3 regions of the Lacimicrobium alkaliphilum genome follow, and region 3 is predicted to be linked to each of the others. Evidence: predicted binding sites of a transcription regulator. Region 3 holds the regulator's gene; each other region holds the start of a gene.

Region 1 (8,256 bases), 1.4 Mb from region 3:
GAAACTCTCCGGAGCCGGGGGGGAAATAAAAGTACCGGCCAGAGTCAGTGCAATCCCCAACGCTGCAGAATAAACAACGAATTTAGGGTTGAGCATCGTCACCGTCAGCAGTATCAACGGCGCATACAGCATCCCATGGGCAAAACCCAGTTGGGTATAGCTGTCCGCCGCAAAAACCACCAACATCAGCAGCAATATAAGCAGATGCCAGACCGGTGAGGCAAACAGCCCCGACCAATGAGAACGAGGTAACCAGGCAGCGGTTAATCTAGAGCCCATATCGCGCTCCCCTTACTGACAGTACATGGGATGGCGCGCATGAGACAGCCAAAACCAGGGTGATTCTCCCGATTATGAACATCTGCCTTACTCGTCCTTTCACACATTATCCTCTGACATTGAGCCATCTCGCCCGCGACCAATCCTTCGTTTGCTGCTGGTCTACAACAACCCCTTTCATCACAGTGCTCATTGATCACCCTGACAATGGATATCTGAGGCTGGACGGAATACCTTTTGATGCCGGCGACAACTCAATAATGATCAACTTGTTCAAACTGTCTGGAATGGACCAAATTATCGGTTCAATACCCGGATTGAATTGACTAAGGGTACTGTATAGCGCGGGACAATAGGCGCCAGCCGGTAAGAAAACAGGAATGTCTGGATATACCTGAGTATAAAAACCCATTCCTCTTCTGATATAAATGGATATGATTACTATAGCCCTTATAGAGGGGCGCAGATATACAGCAGGCGTTAATAAATGGCGGCAGAAACCGCTGGCAACAAATTGTAACACTTACCCTGATAGCAAGGTTTGCAGCAAGACATTAACAACGGTTAAACAAGCCACTTCCATCGGTCAGACCAGAGATCTTTACAAAGAGAAAAGTGGCTCGCTTTTATTGCGAATAGTCCTCAGAAAAGATCCGGATTCATCACTGAGAGGAGTTTATGGGCATCCATCTGGGTAAATTTGAGAATATCCTGTACATCGGCAGATTCAAGTTTCAGTTTTTTCAGCGCCACTGGCGAAAGCAGGTTATCCAGTTTATACCGAGCATCAAGCATATGCAGTGCCAGTCTGACGCAAAGATGACCAATGGCCAGATCTTTGCCACAGGCGGTTTTAACCTCATCGTGCATATGCTCAATGATATAGCTGAACTGATTGGGCAACTGCCATTGTTGCAGGATCATGGCCGAACACTGGGTGTAGGTAAAGCCAAGCAGGCGTTGCTGGCGCTGCCAGGGCAGTTCTTTCTTGTCATATTTGGCACATTCAGCCACCAGTTCAGGTTCCTGGGCTGCTAACACCAGTTCGCTGAGCTGGTGTAATAATCCCGCCACAAAATACTCATCACTGCCTCTGGCCTTACTGACCCGGGCCAATTGTTTAGCAGCAAGACCGGCAAACACACTCTGTTTCCAGAAGCGGCGAACATCCACCGCGTCATTGGCAAAGTGACGGAAAGCAGAACTGGCGGTTTCAGCCAGAGCCAGGTTGTACAGGGCCTCGCCCCCGATGACATTGACGGCCTTGGTGATAGAATTAACCTGCGCAGGAAAGCGGAATAATGCACTATTAGCCAGTTTTAATAACTTCGAGCTTAAGGAAGGGTCCAAAGCGATGACATCGGCAATATCGGCAGCATCGGCACTGGGATCATCAAGCAGACTGCGTATTTTCGAGCAGCTTTGTGGTAAAGCGAATGACTGCCCCGCATACCTGGCTACTTCTTGTGCACTGCGCATTATTCTTCCCCTCCCAAAAACAACCTTCTCTGCTGCATTTCTGCCTGCTCATTTTTTGGCTGTGCAGCCAGTTCTGCCTTGCGCTTACGTCTGTTGCAGGCTTTGATAATTCGCCTTTTTACTTCTGCATCCAGTTGATGCCAGTAAAGCCGTTCATCTCTGGAACGATAGCAACCCAGACAATACCCGGTCTTACCTGACTGGCAGACGCCAATACAGGGGCTGGGAATATCGAAAAACTCAAGTTGCTGCATCCGGATTCATCTGATTGCCAAAAGCCATGTCATTATACGACCTGACAGCGATAAGACATACCCTGTGAGAACAATTGGAATAAACCGGTTGATCCATATCAACCCCCTGATGACGAACAGAGCGCTATACTGCGTTATCAATATGTTAGTTACAGTATGGATTTATGATTATAAAAGCCAATGAAAAAGCGTAATACCCTCAAGGCCACAGATATGGGTATCAATACCCATCACGAGCCGGTCATCTACATGCGTGAAGACTGTGAAATCTGCCAATCGGAGGGTTTCAGCGCCAACTCCAGGTTGCTGCTTGAGTGCGACGGACAGTCGATTATCGCCACCCTTAACATTGTTGATAACCCGGTATTAGCCAAAGGCTATGCCGGATTATCAAAAATCGCCATGCAACGGCTAATGGTTAAAAAAGGAGACATCCTTGATATCAGCCAGGCCCCGGTGGTGTCATCATTAGCAGCGGTCAGGAAAAAGATCTTCGGTAACAGGCTCAGCCCACAGGATCTGCAGGCCATCATCATGGATATTGGTAATCATCGCTACAGCGATATAGAAATTGCCAGCTTTCTGAGTGTCTGTGCCGGCAGCCGCCTGAATATGGACGAGATAACAGGTCTGACCCTGGCCATGGTTAATTCAGGCAAACGCCTGCTCTGGCCGGATCATAAAGAGGTTTTCGATAAACATTGTATCGGAGGCCTGCCGGGTAACCGCACCACCCCTATAGTGGTATCTGTGGTCAGTGCTGGCGGACTGATTATTCCAAAAACATCCTCGCGTGCTATTACCTCTCCAGCCGGTACTGCCGACACCATGGAAACCCTTGCCAATGTAAATTTATCTTTGTCAGATATGCGACGCGTGGTGGCAGAGACAGGCGCCTGTCTCGCCTGGGGCGGTGCGGTTAATTTAAGCCCCACCGATGATTTACTGATCCGTATTGAACGAGCCCTGGATCTGGATGGCGAAGGCCAACTGATTGCCTCGGTGCTGTCAAAAAAGATCGCCGCCGGCTCCACCCATGTGGTTATCGATGTGCCGGTGGGGGAAACAGCTAAAGTCCGCACTCACACCGATGCCGAGCGCCTGATCAGTCTGTTTACCCGCATAGGGCAGGCCTGCGGTCTGACCGTGCGCTGTGTGTTAACCGATGGCAGTCAGCCCATAGGCCGGGGCATCGGCCCTGCACTGGAAGCCACAGACGTACTCGCCGTATTACAGAACGAGACCGATGCACCGCAGGATCTGCGTAACAGGGCCTTATTGTTATCAGCCCATCTGTTTGATCTGGCGCAGCAGTGCGGGCTCGAACAGGGGCTGAGAAAAGCCACTGAGCTGCTCGATAACGGTAATGCCTGGCAGCAATTTCAGCGTATTATCAATACGCAGGGAGAGCTGAAAAAGCCTGTAGCCGCGAAATACCGTCAAACAGAAAAGGCCCCGCGTAACGGCATGATTAATGCTATTGATAACCGCCAACTGGCCAGGCTGGCTAAACTGGCCGGCGCACCATCAAGCCCGGCGGCCGGTTTATACCTGCATACCAGGGTCGGGCAACTGGTTACCACCGACAGCCCGCTGTTTACCCTGCACAGCAACTCACGGGGCGAACTAGACTATGCCATGGCCTATTATCAACAGGCGGATATTTTCAGTATTAAGGAAACCCAATGATGTCATCAGCTCCTGTTTTATTCAGTCTCCCGTCGCACCCACTGGGAGGGGCTCTTTCTGAAGCCTTGCACGGCGAAACCGGCAAACTGGAAACCCGGTTATTCCCCGACGGCGAGAGTTATCTGCGGGTTTGTACCGAAGTGACACAACGGGACTGCATTGTGCTGGCCGATTTATGTCAGCCAAACGATAAATATCTGCCGCTGATATTTCTGACAGAAACATTAAGAGAAATGGGCTGCCGCTCTGTTGGCGTGGTGGTTCCCTATCTCAGCTATATGCGCCAGGATAAGCGTTTTAAACCCGGTGAAGCGGTTACCTCCGGAATCTTTGCCAGTGCCTTATCGGCACATACCGACTGGCTGGTGACCGTTGATCCCCATCTGCACCGTTATCACTCACTGGATCAGATTTACACTGTGCCCTCTGTGGTCGTGCAAGGGGCTCCGGCACTGGCTGACTGGCTAAAGCCACAATCTTCATTATTACTGGTGGGCCCCGATGAGGAGAGTGAGCAATGGGTTGAGGCCATTGCCAAACGCAGCAATCACCCTTATGTGATAGGCAGTAAGCAACGTTTCGGTGATCGGGATGTCAGCATCAGCCTGCCGGATCTGCAGCAGCACAGGCATAAGACTGCGGTGATTATTGATGATGTCATTTCCAGCGGCCAGACCATAATGCAAACCATCAAAGCCTTGCAGCAGCAAGGGTTCAGCAAGATTGAAGGGGCCGCTGTGCATGGCATCTTCTCCAGTCAGTCCGACCAGCTGCTGAAACAAGCCGGTCTTAGCAGGCTGGTCACCTGTAACACTATCCCTCATTCTTCCAATGGCGTGGATATCACGCCATTGTTGGTGCCCGCCATTCAAAGCTGCCTCTGAGCATATTGCCACCATTACTGATGGCAACATCAACATCAGTTGTTGCCATCAGCCACTAAGCGGCGCTCACTTAAATAAAACAACACCGGGATCACCAGCAAGGACACCAGTGGTGCCAGTATCATGCCGCCCAGCATAGGCGCGGCAATGCGCTGCATCACCTCATGGCCGGTGCCTGTGGTCAGCATGATGGGCAGCAGGCTGGCGATCACCGTCAGCACTGTCATGGCCTTAGGCCGGATCCGCTGCACCGCCCCCTCAATAATGGCCTCGTACAGACCACTTAAGGATTTCTGTTGCTGTTCCTGCCAGGCGTGATTCAGATACAGGTACATAATCACCCCGAATTCCGCCACCACACCGGCCAGGGCGATCATTCCCACCACCACCGCAACAGAGAGATTAAACTGCAGATACCAGAGTAACCACAGACTGCCGGTCAGCGCCATCGGCAGGGTCAGCATCACCACCAGGCTCTGCTTCCAGCTGGACAGAGTGATAAACAGCAGGATCAGAACGATCAGCAAGGTCAGCGGAATCAGTTTCGCCAGACTGGTCTCCACCCTTTGCAGTGATTCATACTGACCGGACCAGGATACCGTGTAGCGCGGCGGTAACTGCAACTCTTTATCCAGCAGCGCTCTGGCCTGTTGCAGGTATTCGCCGATGGACACATCCTGAATATCGATAAAGGTCCAGCCAACCGGCCGCGCGTTTTCGCTTTTGATCATCGCAGGGCCCTCCACTATCTCCAGTGCCGCCAGTTTCGACAGCGGAATATAGGCACCCTCCTGCGTGCTGACAGGAAGCTCTCTGAGCTTGTCCAGGTCATCACGCCAGTGCCTGGCAAAGCGCAGGTTGATGGGATAGCGCTCGTTGCCTTTGACCACCTGATCCACTTCCATACCGCCGATGGCATAGCGCACCAGATCATGCAGTTTACTGACACTCATGCCGTACTCTGCCAGGGCATTCAGATCAGGCTCCAGCTCCAGATAACGGCCACCGGCAACCCGTTCAGAATAGACCGATGCGGTGGCTGGCAATTGGTTTAACAGCTTCTCAACCTGCTGACCGATCTGTTCGATCTGCGCCATATCCGGGCCGGATATTTTCAGACCCAGTGGGGTCTTAATACCGGTGGAGAGCATATCAATGCGCGTCTTAATCGGCTGTACCCAGGCATTCGTCAGACCCGGGAACTGAACCTTATTTTGTAATTCCTGCTTCAGCTTTTCCAGCGTCATCCCCTCGCGCCACTGATCCCTGGGTTTAAGCTGGATCGTGGTTTCAAGCATGGTCAGCGGCGCCGGGTCGGTGGCGGTCTCTGCTCTGCCCACTTTGCCGAATACCGTTTTCACTTCCGGAAGTTGTTTGATCAACCTGTCTGTCTGCTGCAAAAGCTGAGCGGCTTTACCGGCACTCACCCCCGGCAGCGTGGTAGGCATATAGAGTAAATCACCCTCATCGATCTGCGGCATAAACTCTTTGCCCAGATGTGTCAGCGGATAATAACCGGAGGCCGTCAGCAGCACAGCAAGTAACAGGGTCAGTTTGGGAAAGGCCAGCGCCCCACGTAAAACCGGTCGGTACAGTGCAATCAGTGAGCGGGACAGCAGATTGCGGTGCTCAGGGACGATATTACCCCGTACCCAGTAGCCGAGCAGCACAGGTACCAGCGTGACCGCCAGCAAGGCCGAGGCGGCCATGGCGAATGATTTGGTCAGTGCCAGCGGGGTAAACAACCGGCCTTCCTGCCCTTGCAGAGCAAATACCGGGAAGAAACTGACCGTGATAATCAACAGGGTCAGAAACAACGCCGGGCCCACCTGTTGTGACGCCTGGATCACCAGTTGCCAGTGCTCCGGTTTATCCGGTTTGCGGCCGTGTTTTTCGGTAAATTTCTCCAGAGTCTTATGCAGGTTTTCGATCATCACAATGGCGGCATCCACCAGCGCACCGATGGCAATGGCAATGCCCCCAAGGCTCATGATATTGGCGCTGATACCCAGCATTTTCATCAGCAAGAACGCCATCAGCAAAGCCAGTGGCAGCACAATGATGGCTACCAGCGTCGAGCCCAGGTGCCATAAAAATACCAGTAACACCACCGATACAATGGCCATCTCCATGATCAGCTTGTCAGACAGGTTGTCTACCGAACGCTGGATAAAATCAGAGCGGTCATAGGTGGTCACTACCTCCACGCCTTCTGGCAGGGACGAAGAAAGCTGTTTCAGCTTGTCTTTGACTTTAGCAATCACCTCGCGGGCATTTTCGCCACTGCGCATCACCACAATGCCGCCGACTACCTCACCCTCACCATCGAGTTCGGCGATCCCCCGGCGCAGTGAGGGCCCCAGCCGAATCTCGGCCACATCCTTAAGTTGCAGCGGAATACGGGCGTTGTTTCGCTTGCCTAAAGGAATGTTTTCAAAATCCTCTAATTCGGTCAGATAGCCTTTGGCCCTGAGCATATATTCGGCTTCGGCCATCTCAATACTGGCGCCACCGGCCTCAGCGTTATTGCTACGTATGGCTTCAAGCACATCATTCACAGACAGCTGATAGCTGGCCAGCCTGAGCGGGTCCAGCACTATCTGGTAGGTCTGAGTCATGCCGCCTACCGTGGCCACTTCTGACACCCCGGCCACCGACTGCAGTTCCTGTTTTAAAAACCAGTCCTGCAGGCTCTTCAGTTGGGCCAGATTCAGACTATTACTGCTGTCTTTAAGGGCATACTGATACACCCAGCCCACACCGGAGGCATCTGGCCCCAATTGTGGCTGCACCGATGGGGGAAGCTGAGAAGCGGCCTGATTCAGGTACTCCAGTACCCGGGAGCGGGCCCAATAGATATCCGTACCGTCTTCAAAGATGAGATACAGATAAGAATCGCCGTAAAAGGAAAAACCGCGCACGGTTTTGGCCCCCGGCACCGCCATCATAATATTGGCCAGCGGATATGTGACCTGCTGTTCCACTAATTGCGGACTCTGACCGGGGTAAGGGGTCTTAATGATCACCTGTACATCGGACAGATCGGGGATCGCATCCACATTCAGGCTGCGCATGGCCTGCCAACCGGCAACCGCCAGTGCGGCCATCATCAGCAATACCAGTGCGCGCTGACGCACACAAAAAGCAATAAGCCTGGCTAACATATTGCCTCCTTAATGACCGGCATGAGGGTCGGCATCAATGCGACCCAGTCCACCAGCGAGACTGGCTTCGGAGTCCAGCAGGAACTGCCCGGAGGTGACCACCTGCTCACCTTCTGACAGTCCATGCAGAATTTCGGTTTTACCCTGGGCCTGCATACCGGTTTCTACCCTGCGCACCACAAACTCGTTATCATCGGTCTGCACCACCACCCGATCTGAATCTGCGCCGCGAATCACCGCCGATGAACTGACCACCAGCACATCTCTTAGTGGCCCGCCAAAAATCTCAACCCTGGCGGTCATTCCGGCCTTGATCCGTTTAAGGGGGTTATCCAGTTTCAGTCTGACTTTCAGGCTGCGGGTAACGGGATCCAGTTGTGGGTAGATATAATCGATGGTGGCCTCGGCATCATGTATGCCGATGCCGGAAAAGTGAATACTGGCAGGACGACCTTCTTCGAGCCAGTCAAACTGGTTCTCAAACACATCGGCAATCACCCACAGCTT
Region 2 (8,256 bases), 2.2 Mb from region 3:
TGCTCTTTCGCCGTATCCGGCGTTTTGGCCGGTACAAAACGGGTACCAGGGATGCGGCTATCCAGCAGGGCGTCAAACACTTCACCCTTACTGCCATTGACAATCAGGGTCTGGATGCCGCTTTCGGCGCACTTGTCAGCGGCTTCAATTTTAGTGCGCATACCGCCGGTGCCGACTTTACTGCCAGGGCCACCAGCCAGCTCATAGATAGAGCCGTCGATATTGTTGACCACCGGGATCAACTTGGCCTGTGGATTAATCCTTGGATCAGCATCGTACAGGCCGTCAATGTCTGAACAGATAATCAGCGTGTCCGCTTCAGCCACCATAGCGGCATAAGCCGCCAGGTTGTCATTGTCGCCAACTTTAAGTACATCTACAGATGTGGTGTCGTTTTCGTTAACGATAGGCAAGACATTATTGTTCAGCAGTTCTCTAACTGTATTTTTGATATTCACATAACGGGATCTGTCATGGAAATCATCATAGGTCAGCAGTACCTGAGCACAGGGAAAGTCAAAAAAGCGAGACCAGTTCTCCATCATCTGCATTTGCCCCACCGCGGCCATGGCCTGCTTCTCTGCAATAGAGGGGTGGGTCTTATGGGCAATAACACTGCGACCGGCAGCCACACTGCCTGAAGACACAATAATAACCTGTTTACCCTGCTCGCGGCTTTCGGTGATGAACCTGGCGATGGCCAGCAAGTACTTGGCACTGCACTGATGTCCATCTGGTGATATCAGTGCACTACCTACTTTAATTACGGCCCGCTGCCAGCTAAATTCAGACATTTATCCTCCAGAAGTCAAATCCTTATATTAGGATACTCTTATAAAAGTGATAAACAAGGCCGTTTGGTTATAAGCTAATCGCTCAGCCATAAAAAACTGTAAACTTCCGACTTTACAGTGAACAATCTGCCCCCAATCGAATCGGCAACCTCATGGTGTTGTCAGACTCTTCATCAGAGCCAATCATCTCGCCATAAGCGGACTGATGAACCAACTCAGCCTGACCGACCTTAAAATCTGTGAACAGATCCCGAATCTGACCCAGACTGGAAAATTTCTTCGGTTTGCTGTCATTAGCATAGACCAGCCCCCGCTGACCATCGACCGAAATTTGCACCAGATAGACACTCATTTCAAAGGATAACACCCCGACATATTCAATGACCGGTTTATTCCTGAGTAAAGACTCCAGCTGAAAGTTCATATTACCCCCTTTGCGTTACGGTTTTTTTATACTTTTCAATCTGGTAACCGGTTCAATATGACAGCGGTCGTTGATACAAATTACTACTATCAGTCACTGGATTATCCAACACACAAGGTGCATTATCAGTCTTAACTGATAGACTCTATACACAGGTAAGCTCAAAAAAACTGACGCTTTGAGATCCCTTAGGTATATACATCCAGCTGAAAAGGCGAGTTGTTATGACAGAACATGAGACTCAAGAAAAGAAATCCCTGCTTCCCCATTTCGCTATCGCAGGGCTGGTAATCATTCTGCTGGTTGCGCTGTTTCTCTGGCCGGAGGATGAAACACCAGAACCAGAGCCAGTGACTCCCGTGCAGGAGCAACAGCCCGAGCCCGCTTTTGAACCAGAGCCGGAACCCGAACCTGAGCCTGAGCCGATGCCTCAGGAGCCTGACCCCATGCCAGAACCGCAACCTGAGCCAGAGCCGGAGCCTGAGCCACTGGATATCAGCGATGCTGCGATCAAAACAGCCATTGCCGAAACCGGCGTCTATGAGGCCATGGCCAGACTGATTGTGGATGAAGATCTGTTGCGCCGCTTTGTGGTTTTCAGTGCCAACCTTGCCGACCAGAAGCTGGCCCCCAATCACCAGGTATTGAAACCGCCGGTACAGGAATTCAGGGTCTATCGTCAAGCCGGCAAGGAATGGATCGATGCCGCCAGCTACAAGCGTTATACACCCTATGTGGAAGCCATGGAGAAGATGGACACAGAACAGATGATCGCCATCTATGAGGACTATAAACCTGCCATCAGAGAAATTTTTGCCGAGATCGGCGACAGCTCTGAAGATTTTGACAATGTTCTGACCGATGCCATTGATCATCTGCTGGATACTCCCGAAGTACCGATGCCCGTAGAGGTAACAACGGAAAGCGTGATGTATAAGTATAAGGATGAACGTTTAGAGTCACTCTCTGCGCCACAGAAGCAACTGCTGCGTACCGGGCCTGAAAATATGCGCCTGATCAAAGCCAAACTCAGAGAGTTTCGGGACGTGCTTAACGAGCGATGAAACTCGAACAACTACAGACTCAACTGGCGGCACAACAGGATAAGTTGCCGCCGGTGGAGAAATGGGACCCGCCCTATTGCGGAGAGATAGATCTCACCATTAAGCACGACGGCAGCTGGCACTATATGGGATCGCCCATAGGCCGGCAGCCGCTGGTCCGGCTGTTTGCCGGGGTACTGAAAAAAGAGCAGGATGACTATTTCCTCGTCACGCCGGTGGAGAAAGTCGCCATCAGAGTAGAAGATGTACCTTTTATTATCACCAACTGGAAGAGCCAGGAGGGTAAGTTAGTATTCACTTCAAATACTGGTGATAGCTTTATTGTCAGTGAAGAGCATCCCGTGCTCCTGCAAAAGGACAGGGTGAGTGGTGATCTGTTGCCCTATGCTCTGGTCAGAAGAAACCTCTATGGCCGCTTGCATCAAAACCTTTTTTACCAGTTGGTGGACCAGGGAAAACCGCAGCAACAGCAAGGAGAAACTCATCTGATGCTGCAAAGTGGTAATTATCAGTTTAGCCTCGGCCTGCTCTAGAGCGACACGACCTAATCACCAAAAGTTTTTATCATCGCTGCAATCTTATCGATATTGGCGCGCAGCTCCTCTGAGCTTTGTTCCATTCCCTGTGCCACCTGTGTATTGTCATCGGCAACCTGGGTGATATTGCCGATATTGCGGCTGACTTCCTCACAGACTTTTTCCTGCTGCTCCGACGCCGTTGCAATCTGTGCTGAATAATCTGAGATTTCAGCCATAACCTGATAGATCTCTTCCATGGCGGCGGCAGAATCTGTAGCATCACTCACACACTCCATGGCCTGCTCTCTGCTTTGCTCCATGCTGCCAACCCACTGCTGCAAAGTATTGCGCATATTCTGCAAACTGGTATGAATATTTGCGGTAGAGGTCTGAGTTCGGGTAGACAGGGCCCGCACCTCATCAGCCACCACTGAGAAGCCGCGGCCACTCTCACCGGCCCGCGCCGCCTCAATGGCAGCATTGAGTGCCAACAGGTTAGTCTGATCGGCAATGGCTTCAATTTCGCCCATTACATTAGCCACCTTGTCTGCTTCTTCAACCAACTGGTTAGCAGAACTGGCGGCCCGATCTACAACCTCCGCCAGACTGGACACTTTACCCTTGCTCTTGAGTACACTGTCTTTGGCTCCGGCACAGAGATCGTTGGCATTTCTGACTTTGCCGGAGGTCTCTACGGTATTTCTGGCGATTTCCTGACTGGTGGCCGCCATTTGCGTAATAGCCGTAGCAATCTGCTGCACCTCGAATTTCTGCTGTTCTATACCCTCGGCAGTAGTATGGGCAGAGTGGCTGGTTTGTGTTGCCACACCCACCAGGCTGCCTGAAGCGTCCTGCATACGACCGAGCACTGTGCGCAACCTCGCCTTGCCGAGGCCCAGATGGAAATCAAACACACCGGGGCTGCCCTTACCACTGTAGACAAACCGGCTGATACTGTCGTATTTCAGTCTGAGTGTCTCAGCCTGCACCGGAAATTTGATAATCTCTGGCCAGAATATCCCGCTCAGCGCAGCCACCAGCGCCAGACTCAGCAAACCACTCCACAGCCCGCCAAACCAGAAGATCAATGCTGATGATAGTAAGGTTACGACAGCGGATAGCAGGTATTTCTGATTTACTGCAAATTCGCCGGCCTTAAACTTGCCGCTGTTAATAGCCTGATAGGCCTGCTCAGCCCGTTGCACCATATCCCTTTGCGGCTTGACCCGTACCGACTGATAGCCAACCTTGTCATTATTCTGGTAAACCGGAGTCACGTAAGCATCAACCCAATAGTACCGCCCATCCTTACAACGGTTTTTAACCATACCCCGCCAGGCCTGGCCCTGATTAAGCTTATCCCAAAGATCCTTAAAGGCCTGCTTAGGCATATCCGGATGACGTACCAGATTATGATTCTTGCCCAACAGTTCGTCCCTGTCATACCCGGCGACCCTGCAAAAGGCATCGTTGGCATAGGTAACAATGCCACGCAAATCAGTGGTAGAGACCAACTCTTCCTGGTCTGAAAATTGTACTTCTTCGTTAATCACGGACTGGTTACGACGCATAGGGGCCTTCTGCTACGGTAAGTTATCAACTCAGCCCCATAGCATAGCAAAAATTTACGCTAAGCCATTGAGTTAACAACGGATGTGCGACTATTGACAGCTATTCCAGGTTCGCTGTCATAGAAGTTGCTGAATGAAGAGCAATGTGGATGGAATACCAGACCAGGATGGGTGCACTGCCTATATAATCCGCGAGAAAGCCTGCTGTCGCGACAGCGGAAGGTAACGATCAAACTGCATACAGATAGCCCGAATCAGACCACGACCAGTCTCTGTAACTTTTATGCCTTTGTCGGACATGACCAGTAAGCCATCTGTGACCATCTGTTTCAGACGCTGGAGTTCTGGATTAAAGTACTGGTCGAAACGAATATTAAAAGTTTGCTCAATGCTCGCGAACGACAACCGGAAATGACAAATCAATTGCTTGATGACTTCCGCTCTTAACTTGTCGTCATCACTGAGTACATAGCCCTTTGCCGTCGCCTGTCCGGCATTGTCCATGGCCCGGTAATAACTCTTGAGATCTTTCTCGTTTTGTACGATCAGACCATTTATCTGGCTGATGGCAGAAACACCCAGGCCCAGCAAGTCACACTCTCCCTGAGTGGTATACCCCTGAAAATTCCGGTGCAAACAGCCATCCCGCTGTGCTTTAGCCAGTTCATCATCCTGCAGGGCAAAGTGATCCATACCAATACAAAGATAACCCTGCGCGCATAACATGGCGCTGGCCTTAGCAAATATAGCCGTGCGCGCAGCGCTGTCCGGCAGCGCATTTTCATCGATGCGACGCTGGGCGGCAAACTTATCGGGCATATGGGCATAATTGAACACTGAGAGCCTGTCTGGGCGTATCTGAAGAACTTTGTCCACTGTTTCGGCAAAGCTCTGCGGTGTCTGGTGAGGTAATCCATAGATAAGATCCAGGCTCACAGATGCAAAGCCCACCTCCCTGGCTCGTTTCACCAACGCATAAATATGCGACTCATCCTGTACCCGATTGACCGCTTGTTGCACCTGTTGGTTAAAATCCTGCACACCAATACTAAGACGGTTAAATCCCAGTTGGTAAAGGTGCGGTACTCTGTGCAACGCCATTTGCCGCGGATCAATTTCCACGCTGATTTCGGCATCGTCCTTAACCCTGAACGCCTGTCTGATATGCGCCATCAGCCTTGTGAACTGCTCGTCACTGAGATAAGTGGGTGTACCACCACCAAAGTGTATTTGGGTTACGGCTTTGGCAGTAAACATCTGACTGCGTTCACTGATTTCACGCATCAGATAACCCAGATAGGCCTCGGCCTTATGCGTCTGGCGGGTAATGATCTTATTGCAGCCACAGTAGTAACAAAGGGAATGACAAAAAGGAACGTGCAGATACAGAGACAAGGCCCCGGCTTCAGAATCGTGGCATTTTTGTACCAGCAGGGCCGGCTCAAACTCTCCCAACTGTAACGCCGTTGGGTAGGAGGTATATCGGGGGCCACTCAGATTATATTTGTCTAAAAGCTGCCCCTTAACTGCTGGCATCGGTACATCACCCTCTGAACTGTTGAAATGCCCTGATTCTACCTATTACTGCGACAACGGACTTTGATCTGGCACAACAACTGGCCTAATGTGAGGCGGGAACCACAAAACAGACAATGAGAAAAACAATATGAAAAACACTCCTCTTATTCTTGGCGCAGCATTGCTGTCGACCAGTCTCGGCATCCAGGCCGCTACCTATATTCACGCTGGCAAACTGATCACCGCCACTGACAATAAGGTGATGGAAAAGGTCACCGTCATTGTCGACGAAAACCGCATTACTGATATTCAAAAAGGTTTTACCAGAGCCGGAGAAGATGATCGACTGATAGACCTCTCAGACAGTACACTGATGCCGGGCCTTATTGATATGCATACCCATATCAGCTCACAACAGGGCCCCGGCGCCTATATGGAGCGCTTTACGCTCAATGAAGCGGATTACAGCTTTAAGGCAGTACATTTTGCCGGTAAAACCCTGCAGGCCGGATTTACCACCATCCGCAATCTCGGCGACAGTTACAATGAATCTGTTGCGCTTAGAAAGGCTATCGAGAAAGGGCTGGTGCAGGGCCCCCGTATTTATACTGCCGCCAAATCCATTGCCACTACAGGAGGCCATGCCGACCCCACGAACGGCAGAGCCAAAGTGTTGATGGGTGATCCCGGTCCTCAGGAAGGCGTAGTCAATGGCGTTGCCGACGCCAGAAAGGCCGTAAGACAGCGATATAAAGACGGTGCGGATCTGATTAAAATCACCGCCACCGGCGGTGTACTGAGTGTCGCCAAAAGCGGGCAAAACCCGCAGTTTATGACCGATGAGCTGCAAGCCATCGTAAATACTGCCAAAGATTATGAGATGAAAGTCGCAGTGCATGCTCATGGTAAGGAAGGCATGATTCGTGCGATAAAGGCCGGTGTGGATTCCATTGAACACGGTACCTATATGGATGATGAGGTCTTCGCACTGATGAAAAAACATGGAACCTATTATGTGCCAACCGTTTTAGCCGGTGCCTGGGTTGCTGAAAAAGCAAAAATTGACGGATTCTTTCCGGATCTGGTTCGTCCCAAGGCTGCCGCTATTGGTCCGCTGATTAAAGAAACCTTTGCTCGTGCTTACAAGGCGGGGGTGAACATTGCTTTTGGCACCGATTCCGGTGTGTCTGCCCATGGGGATAACGGCCAGGAGTTCAGGCTCATGACAGAAGCCGGCATGCCTGCTATCGAAGCGATCCGCGCAGCCACCTATCATGCCGCCAGACTGCTCGGTGCCCAGGACAACCTGGGTACAGTAGAAAAGGGTAAGCTTGCCGATCTGGTCGCAGTGGAAGGTGATCCCCTTGAGGATATTAACCTGATGACTCATATCAGTTTTGTTATGAAAGACGGCCAGGTTATTAAACTGAATTGATCCTTTGTACCCTCTGAGCGCTAAATAAGCGTTAATGGAATAACGCTTATTATTACGCGAGGCGCTTATCTGTAGTATATTTGTTCAACAGGTTAGTCTAAACTTCATCACCGATTTATCACCCGAGGCTCAAGGATGAAATCATTTTCCCCTATAAAATATCTCGTGCCTTTGCTGGCGTTGCTGACGGCAGCCTGTAGCTCGACCTCTGAGCAGACACAGATGCCGCCGATTGCCAACGAAAAGGAACTGCCAGCGTTGGGTGTCTTTTTGCAGTCAACGGCACCGGATATGCAAAAAGTCTGTGAGCGCAAACCCGCTCACCAGAACTGCGCTGTAAATGCACTTGATGTGAAATTATTCCAGCAAAGCCTGCAGCAGACCGCTCTGTTTCCTGTGGTTATTTCTGAACAAGCTGGCGCAGACTACGAACTGCTGATTACCAGCCTTAGTTACCGGGAAAACCGCAACAAGATGCAGGCTCGTTTTACCCTTACCTGGCGTGGTCTGCCTCTGAAGAAGTATGAATACAAAATCTCCCGTTCGGGTGAGCGCAATGATGCGGCCTTTGCCGGAGAGCTGGTCAGTCAGTTTTTACAGGATGCCCTGAAACAAAAAGCCTTTAGCCCAGGTTTTCTGGCCCAGAATCTGAAGTCTGAAGATTATGAAGATGATCTCAAGGCACCTCAGCAGGTTTCCAATTTCTCTTTGAGTGAGAGACGTATTTATAACGATCCTCTGGAAGGCTCTACCTTAACCTACCGGGATCCGTCCTACAGCAACGATAAAATTGAAGTCTCAGTTTATCCCATTCCTACCAGTGATATAGGCAATACCGAAGCCATATTGGAGGAAGAAACAGAAAAGCTGCGGGACAATCTTACAGACTTCGCCACCGATCTGAATCTGCCCCCCCTGCATATGACCGAAGA
Region 3 (8,256 bases):
GATTGAGAAAATCGGGTATCACGCCCTGCCCTTTCAGCCACAGCAACATGAAGAGCAATTTAAACGTACCAGTCAGTCATTCCTCAAGCGAATGGGCCTGGCCGGGATAATGACCATGCAGGTTATGATGATTGCCTTTGCCTTGTATTTTGGGCTGTTTGGTAATCTTGATGACGATATTCGTCAGTTCCTGCACTGGGTCAGCCTGCTGCTGACCCTTCCGGTGGTGTTGATTTCCGGTGCCGGCTTCTACAGAGGCGCAATAAGAGCCCTGAAAGCCGCTACGGTAAATATGGATGTGCCCATCTCCATTGCTATCTGGGCGCTGTTTATTGCCAGTGCCAAAGCCACTGTACTGGAACAGGGGGAAGTGTTCTTTGAATCGGTGTGCATGTTTATCTTCTTGTTATTGATCAGCCGTTATCTTGAGCACCGATCCCGTCACCAGGCGGCGTTAATCTCCGCCAATATGAGCCAGTATGTTCCGGTTACCGCGCGCTTACTGAGCGAGGGAAAGACAACTGATTGTCTGGCCAAGATCCTCAAGGCCGGCCAGGTGGTGCTGGTGCGAAGTGGTGAAACCATTCCTGTGGATGGTGTTGTCACTCAGGGTAAAAGCTACGTGGATGAGTCCATGTTAACGGGAGAGTTTTCACCTGTGGTCAAACAAGCCGGGGATAAAGTCTATGGCGGCACCATTAATCAGCACAGCAGCCTGACACTGGAGGTGTCCCGGCCCCTTAAAGAAGCACTGGTGAATCAGATCCTGCGCTTGCAGGATCAGGCGCTGCTGAGTAAACCAGCCATTTCGCAGCTGGCCGACAAAGTAGCGCGCTATTTTGTGATGGCGGTGCTGTTAATAGCCGCCCTCACCTGGGGCTTCTGGACCTGGGTCGGAAATCCTGATGCATTCTGGATTACAGCCGCTGTGTTAGTGGCGACCTGTCCATGCGCTCTTGGGCTCGCTACCCCATCTGCCCTGACCTGTGCCATGGCCAGTCTGAACCGGCACGGATTATTGTTAAAGCGGGCGGATCTGCTTGAGACCATCACCAATATCAAGGTGCTGGCTTTTGATAAAACAGGCACCCTCACCCAGGGCCGTTTTAGTCTCAGTGCTGTGCACAATTTATCTGCTCACCCACAACAACATATTCTGTCTGTTGTCTGTGCAATAGAGCAACATTCTGAGCATCCTATCGCCCGGGCATTTGATGCCCCGACAACGGAACAGGTCAGTGATGTGGAAGTCAGGCCGGGATACGGCCTGTGCGCAACGGTTAACGGCACAGGCTACCGATTGGGGAGTGCCAGACTGATACGTAACAAGGTACCTGAAGATCTGCAGGGTTGTAATGTATTTCTGGAAAACGGAAACCAATTGCTGGCGGCCTTTACGGTGACAGACAGCCTCAGAGAGGATGCAACAGAGACGCTCAATCGGCTTAGTTCTTATGAGCGGGTTATTATCAGCGGTGATGCCGAAGAAAACGTACGCAGGATAGCCAATGAACTGACTATCGATGAGTATTATGCCCAGTGCTCTCCAGAGCAGAAGCTGCAGAAATTGCAGGCATTGCAGAAACAGGGTAAGTCGGTGATGATGATCGGAGACGGTATCAATGATACGCCGGTGATGGCTGCCGCCGATGTCTCCGTCGCCGTTGGTGGAGCCACAGATCTGGCTAAGAATGCAGCCGATATTATTCTGGTTACACCGAGTCTGGCCCTGCTGCCGGAGCTCTTTGCTATGGCCAGACTCACACGGCGCAAAATCATCCAGAATATGTGCTGGGCCTTAGGTTACAATATGGCGGTGTTGCCCCTGGCAGTGGCAGGCTATCTTACTCCCTGGATGGGGGTCATCGGCATGTCCCTGAGCTCGATACTGGTGGTAGCTAACTCTGTGCGATTATTAAATAAAGGGCCGCGTTCGTGAGCATTCTCTATATCCTGATCCCCATAGCTATCCTGCTGGTCACCCTGGCCGTGGTGGTATTTTTCTGGGCGGTTAAATCCGGCCAATTTGAAGATCTCGAACGTCACGGTACTAGCATTCTGTTTGATGAGGACAAACCAGAAGCCGATAAGGATAACAACCAAAATGAACGCTGAGTCGCTGTGGCTGGCGGCCTTGCTGATTGGCATGGCCGGCAGTGTTCATTGTGTGGCCATGTGTGGCGGTATCGTTGGTGCCCTGACCTTCTCCATTCCTGTACAAAAGTCTGCCCTGCCCTACATGTTGAGCTACCATGCCGGGCGAATCTTTAGTTACAGCATCGCCGGTGCAGTGACTGGCAGTTTGGGGGCGATATTCTCTCACCAGGTGAGTCATGGCCTGGTGGTACTGAATCTGTTCGGTGGCCTTTTTCTTATTGCGTTGGGACTCTATATCGGTGACTGGTGGAGGGGGCTGGCGATCCTTGAAAGGCTTGGTGGCAAAATCTGGAAACCGCTGGTGCCGCTGTCAAAAAAGTTTCTGCCTTTTAAGCATCCACTGGCAGCCCTGCCCTATGGCATTATCTGGGGCTGGCTACCCTGTGGCCTGGTGTATTCAACCTTATCCTGGAGCCTGGCCAGCGGCAGCGCATTCAACGGTGCGATGGTGATGGCCCTGTTCGGGCTGGGCACCCTGCCGGCGCTGATCAGTCTCGGCGTGGTCAGCCATAAGCTTAAGCCCTTACTGAGCCACAGGCTGACTAAAAAAATCATTGCCCTGTGCCTGCTGGGTTTTGGCCTGTATATGTTGTTGAACCAATTTGCGGGGCAAATTGAGACATACGTGCGATAAGACCTTAGTCTGCTGGTGAACAGTATCAAGTTAATGCTAAGCTGATACAGGAATAGTTTATTTATTGAGAGCTTTAGTCGCCTTATGAATCAGCATCGCGAATGTGCCATCAGTTGCCAGAATTGTAGTATCAGCCAGCTCTGTCTGCCGTTTACCCTGAACAGTAGTGAGCTGGACAAACTGGATAATATAATTCAGCGCAAACGGCCTTTTCAGAAAAATGACAAATTATTTCAGTCCGGTGATCCTCTGGGAAGTTTATTTGCGGTACGTTCAGGCTCGTTTAAGAGCTACGCCCTTGCCAGTGACGGAGAGGAACAGATAACGGCCTTCCATCTGCCCGGCGATATTATTGGTTTTGATTCAATCAACAACAAGGTTCACAAGACAGCCGCACAGGCATTGGAAACCTCAATGGTGTGTGAGATCCCGTTTCAGACTCTTGAGCAGTTGTCCGGCGATCTGCCACGACTGAGACAGCAGGTCATGCGAATGATGAGTAACGAAATTCAGTCGGATCAGGACATGTTGTTACTGCTGAACAAACGCACGGCCCATCAGCGACTGGCCTATTTCCTGACACAACTGGCAAATCGCTACCATCAGCGTGGATTCTCTGCCACTCAGTTCAGGCTCAGTATGACCCGGGCTGAGATTGGTAACTATCTGGGACTGACAGTAGAAACCATCAGTCGACTGCTTACCCGCTTTCAGAAGCTGGGTATGATCCAGGTGGATGGTAAGTTTATTACGCTGTTAAAGCCGGAATTACTTAAAGAAGCATTAGAAAGTCCGGTATTAGCTGGTAAAGATTAGCAGGCAGGGTTACTAAACCTTGATCTGAAACAAAAATGACTCCGTTTTTTACCTGATAGATTGGAAAAAAAGTTAGATTGTACATAGGCTTATAACATCTTTACTGAAAAGGGACAGAAGATGGTCAATTACAAGAAACTGTTGGTTGTTATCGATCCGACGACGGAAAAACAAAAAGCGCTGAATCGGGCCCTGTTAATCGCACAAAAGACCGGTGCCAGTATTACGGCCTTTCTGTCTATCTATGATTTTTCCTACGAAATGACCACCATGTTATCGGTTGATGAGCGTGAAACCATGCGCCAGGCCGTGGTGGATGACAGAACTGAATGGCTGACGGAACTGGTCAACGCTCAGGTAAAAGACAAGGATATCGCCATTGATGCCAAGGTGGTCTGGCATAACCGCCCTTATGAGAGCATCATCTATGAGGTGATCGACAACCATTATGATTTGGTTGTTAAGGGCACTCATGAGCATGGTGGCCTGAAATCGGTCATTTTCACGCCTACTGACTGGCATCTGATGCGTAAAGCACCTGTACCTGTATTGTTAGTTAAAGAACATGACTGGCCCGAACAAGGTAACATTCTTGCTGCGGTCAATGTGGGCACAGAGGATAAGGATCACCAGTCACTGAACCAGCAGGTGACCCATACAGCCCTGGCGTTTGCCCGAACCCTCAAGGGCCAGGTTAATCTGGTTAATTCCTACCCCGGTACGCCGGTAAATATTGCCGTAGAGATCCCTGAGTTTGATCCTTCCGATTTTAATGAATCGGTGAAAAAGCATCATATCGAGTCTATGCAGACATTTGCCAGCACCCACGGCGTGGCAGATGAACACTGTTTCGTCAAAGAAGGTCTGCCGGAAGACGTGATCCCTTCCATTGCCAAAAAGATCGATGCTGAGCTTGTGGTGCTTGGCACTGTTGGCCGTCATGGTATTTCTGCGGCGCTGATTGGCAACACTGCCGAGCATGTTATTGATGCACTGGATTGCGATGTATTGACCCTGAAACCGGAAGGCTTTATCAGTCCGATGCAAAAATAAGGGCTCTGTCATTGGCGCAGAAGGCATATCCTGCTGAGCTGAAAGCGGCGCAATACTGGGCCGAGCTGACAGACAGCAGGTTTTCAATTTTAGGTATTCGCTTCGGACTGGACTCGCTGGTTGGGCTGGTACCTTTTTTGGGTGATGCAATTATGCTATTGCCTGCACTGAGAATATTCTGGCTGGGCAGACAATTGGGCGTACCCTTTAGTATGCAGACACGTATGCTGTTCAATATTCTCCTCGATCTGCTTATAGGCTCAGTGCCTGTTATCGGTGATCTGTTCGACCTGCTGTTTAAGGCCAATCAGGCAAACTTCCGGTTGATAGAAAGCTGGTGGCAACAACAGTAGCACCAATCCGCATAGATAATTGCCCAGCAGCCGAATAGCTCCCTCAGGTTTATTTCGTTATAATCGCCGCCTGATTTTTACCGGGCAGATACTGATGGAATTATCCGGGCTGACAGCCAAACAAAAATACGGCTTTAACAAGCTGCAAAAGCGCCTGCGCAGGGGTGTGGGTAAGGCTATTGAAGATTTTAATATGATCGAAGATGGCGACCGCATTATGGTCTGCCTGTCAGGAGGCAAAGACAGTTACACGCTGCTTGATATTTTGTTGTATCTGCAACGCATTGCACCGGTCAAATTTGAGCTGATTGCGGTCAATCTGGATCAGAAACAGCCCGGTTTTCCTGCCCACGTACTGCCCGAATATCTGAGCCAGCTTGGCGTTAACTATAAGATAGTGACCGAAGATACCTACTCCATCGTCAAAGACAAGATCCCGGAAGGTAAAACCACCTGTTCGTTGTGCTCCAGACTGCGTCGCGGCATTTTATATCGTACGGCGACAGAGCTCAGGGCAACGAAGATTGCTCTTGGTCACCATCGTGACGATATGCTCGAAACCCTGCTGCTGAATATGTTTTATGGTGGCAAGCTCAAATCCATGCCGCCAAAACTGGTCAGTGATGATGGCAAACAAATGGTCATCCGGCCGTTGGCCTATTGTGCTGAAAAGGACATAGATCGTTATTCACAGCACATGCAGTTTCCTATCATCCCCTGTAATCTGTGTGGCTCACAGGAGAATCTGCAACGTAAAGTCATCAAGCAGATGTTACAGCAGTGGGATAAACAGTACCCCGGCAGGATTGAAAATATGGCCAGAGCACTGCAAAGCGTGACGCCTTCACACCTGGCAGATAACAGACTGTTTGATTTTGCGGGTCTGCAGACACAGGACAGCCCCTTTGCCGATGGCGATATTGCTTTTGATCAGCCTGAACCGATGGTGACGGATTCTTCAGCTTCTGATATGGCTCCCGCAGTGCAGGTGATTAATCTGAGTTAAGTCAGATTTCATCTGTTATTCAACCCAGGCCACAATACGCATGGGTTTGGCCGGCAACTGCAGTTCTGCCTCATTCTGTTGCTCCAACCATTGATTGCTCAGGCGCAACTGATTGTCGCTGATATCCGGCAGTGCTATCCCACCATCGATTTTAGCTTGTTGCGCCGGTTGCTGAGCAAAGTGAATGATCAGACCCCGCACCTCTGGCATCAGAAACGACATAAAGCCACCCATTTGGTCGAAGAATGCCATGTACTGACGCTGCAATGACTGCAATTCGTGCAACGGGTAATCAGATTTAAGATGTTCTGCTGTGGTTTCCAGTTGCACCGACATATCACAATCATCGGCCATATCATCCAGTTCAATATTGACTACCGCCCTGGCCAATTTCAGTGCCTGCTCAGATGGCACAGTAAAGCGGTTTTCGGGAGTTACCTTCAGGGCGATATTCTGTTTCTGGGTATGGATAAATGCCTCATTGATGTTACAGAGCCGCTTTTGTTGCCGGTGCGCAAAGCCAAAGGCGAATTGCAGCGCAGGCATAGTTTCAGCATCCAGCTTTCGCGTATGACTGTACAGGCTGCCATAATCAAGTTCGAGTGTATCTGCCTGTATCGGCATTGCACATAGCCAGCCAAGGGCGGTCAGGATGATAGCTTGCTTTATCATGCGCCAATATACTTGCGGTTAAATCTAATCATTTCCAGTAGCTCATCAATATAATCCTGGCCGCGTTCTGAGTAGCTCATGAGCCCCTGTGCCAGTGGCTCGGCAGCGATCTGCTGCTGATTATTGCGTAATGTGGCGCGAATACCCCGCAGCTCGCTATAGGCGTAATGGGTATTGATATTGCGCAGATAAGCACTGACTGCATGGGAAAGATCGCGGAATTTTGCCACTTCGTGAGCGGCATCATCGTCCCGGGCACTGGGAACAAAGCCACAACCGCGACGGAAGCACCACATGCCAAAAAAGTTATAGCCTTTGCGGGCAAATCGGGATGTTCCCCAGGCAGACTCATTGGCCGCCTGAGCCAGCACCAGCTCCAGCGGCACGATATCTACCCGGCGCAGCAAGCGACTGAAGTCCCTGCTATCACGCGGCGCCTCGTCCAGGCCGTATTTCCTGGCTATTTTAGCCAGCTTGCGCTTTTGCACTTTGCTCAGGCTTTCGTTACTGGCCACTTTCTGTTGCAGGGCCTGCAACAACGCGCGCTCCTTCAGGATAATCTGATTATGGTATTTCACCGCAGGGCGTAAATAGTCAAAAAAAGCCTGTTTCTTAGCCGGAATATTTTCAATATCCGCGAAATCCGGGATAGGATGAGACATTTCCTCCGGCACAGGCACGCCGTACTCGGGTTCCCGTTGTAAAAAAGGATAAATCAGCGCTACTAAAACGCAAACCAGAAACAGTATGCGAAGACCGATCTGAAGCGGGGTTTTACGCATAGAATATGGATTCTGCATTGTTTTCTCCCTTCTCAGGTTTAAAGCGTACGGCAATGCCGAAGATATCCCTGTATAGCACACCCTTAACATTGTAATACAGTGGGCCTACCCATATCAGGGCGATACCCAAAGTGGCAACCACCAACATAAAGAGCACCGCGAAGAGCAGATATAGCATGACAAATTGCGGCCATTTATGGCTGACAACCCGCACCGAAGTATATATGGCACGCCAGGGAGACAGCCCCTTTTCAACAATCAGTGGCAGCGTGAAACTGCAGGCTATCATCAGGTATAACCCTGGCACCACCAGCAGCATCAGCCCCAGATTGACCAACAGGCTGACCATCAGGGTTGCCAGCCCCAGCACCAGAGTCCGGGGAACGAAGTGAAACAGATGAGAGGGTCTGGATACACCGCCAATACTGTGATTGACGCCCATCATCAACAAGCCCGTAATCAATGGTGCAGTTATCAGGGTAATCAGCAGCTCCACATAAAACTGAATATTTGGATCCAGTATGTCGCCGCCCTGATTTTGGATCAGATTAAAACTGATCAGCACCACCAGCAATACCAACGCAAAAACCATCATCAGGGCCTGAACCAGTGACCATTTGGTGACCTGGGTGATGTTCCAGCCTTCTTTCAGTACTGCCTGCAAATCCACTATGAATTCCCCGTTAAGGGCCTTGCTCATGGTACCGCCTAACTCAAGTTTTTTGTTTTCCTGCACGCAACCTGTCCAATACTTTAAAGTGAATCATCTGACATTTTATCAGC

The links. The regulator FNR, encoded in region 3, switches genes on or off when oxygen is low (the NO sensors DNR and NnrR bind a similar motif). The targets are predictions, from matches to a motif close to TTGATCTAGATCAA.
Region 1: a site for FNR is predicted at 2,101-2,114, ahead of AT746_RS16060 (thymidine phosphorylase family protein). Genes of this name have one in related genera too.
Region 2: a site for FNR is predicted at 5,971-5,984, ahead of hemN (oxygen-independent coproporphyrinogen III oxidase). Genes of this name have one in related genera too.

What each region holds. Positions count from the first base shown of each region.
Region 1 covers NZ_CP013650.1:3,550,264-3,558,519, forward strand. The annotation lists gene AT746_RS16045 (PAS domain-containing protein) at 1-279, opposite strand, end outside; gene AT746_RS16050 (HDOD domain-containing protein) at 922-1,758, opposite strand; gene AT746_RS16055 (DUF1289 domain-containing protein) at 1,758-2,012, opposite strand; gene AT746_RS16060 (thymidine phosphorylase family protein) at 2,193-3,701, shown strand; gene AT746_RS16065 (ribose-phosphate diphosphokinase) at 3,698-4,585, shown strand; gene AT746_RS16070 (efflux RND transporter permease subunit) at 4,621-7,749, opposite strand; gene AT746_RS16075 (efflux RND transporter periplasmic adaptor subunit) at 7,759-8,256, opposite strand, start outside.
Region 2 covers NZ_CP013650.1:4,294,766-4,303,021, reverse strand. The annotation lists gene proB (glutamate 5-kinase) at 1-794, opposite strand, end outside; gene AT746_RS19265 (DUF6482 family protein) at 907-1,218, opposite strand; gene AT746_RS19260 (DUF3014 domain-containing protein) at 1,443-2,282, shown strand; gene AT746_RS19255 (DUF1285 domain-containing protein) at 2,279-2,815, shown strand; gene AT746_RS19250 (methyl-accepting chemotaxis protein) at 2,827-4,371, opposite strand; gene hemN (oxygen-independent coproporphyrinogen III oxidase) at 4,552-5,907, opposite strand; gene AT746_RS19240 (metal-dependent hydrolase family protein) at 6,038-7,324, shown strand; gene AT746_RS19235 (hypothetical protein) at 7,460-8,256, shown strand, end outside.
Region 3 covers NZ_CP013650.1:2,122,177-2,130,432, forward strand. The annotation lists gene AT746_RS09670 (heavy metal translocating P-type ATPase) at 1-1,939, shown strand, start outside; gene ccoS (cbb3-type cytochrome oxidase assembly protein CcoS) at 1,936-2,115, shown strand; gene AT746_RS09680 (sulfite exporter TauE/SafE family protein) at 2,105-2,791, shown strand; gene fnr (fumarate/nitrate reduction transcriptional regulator Fnr) at 2,876-3,607, shown strand; gene uspE (universal stress protein UspE) at 3,728-4,660, shown strand; gene AT746_RS09695 (DUF4112 domain-containing protein) at 4,672-5,013, shown strand; gene ttcA (tRNA 2-thiocytidine(32) synthetase TtcA) at 5,108-6,019, shown strand; gene AT746_RS09705 (DUF2987 domain-containing protein) at 6,035-6,691, opposite strand; gene AT746_RS09710 (glucosaminidase domain-containing protein) at 6,688-7,491, opposite strand; gene AT746_RS09715 (hypothetical protein) at 7,466-8,209, opposite strand.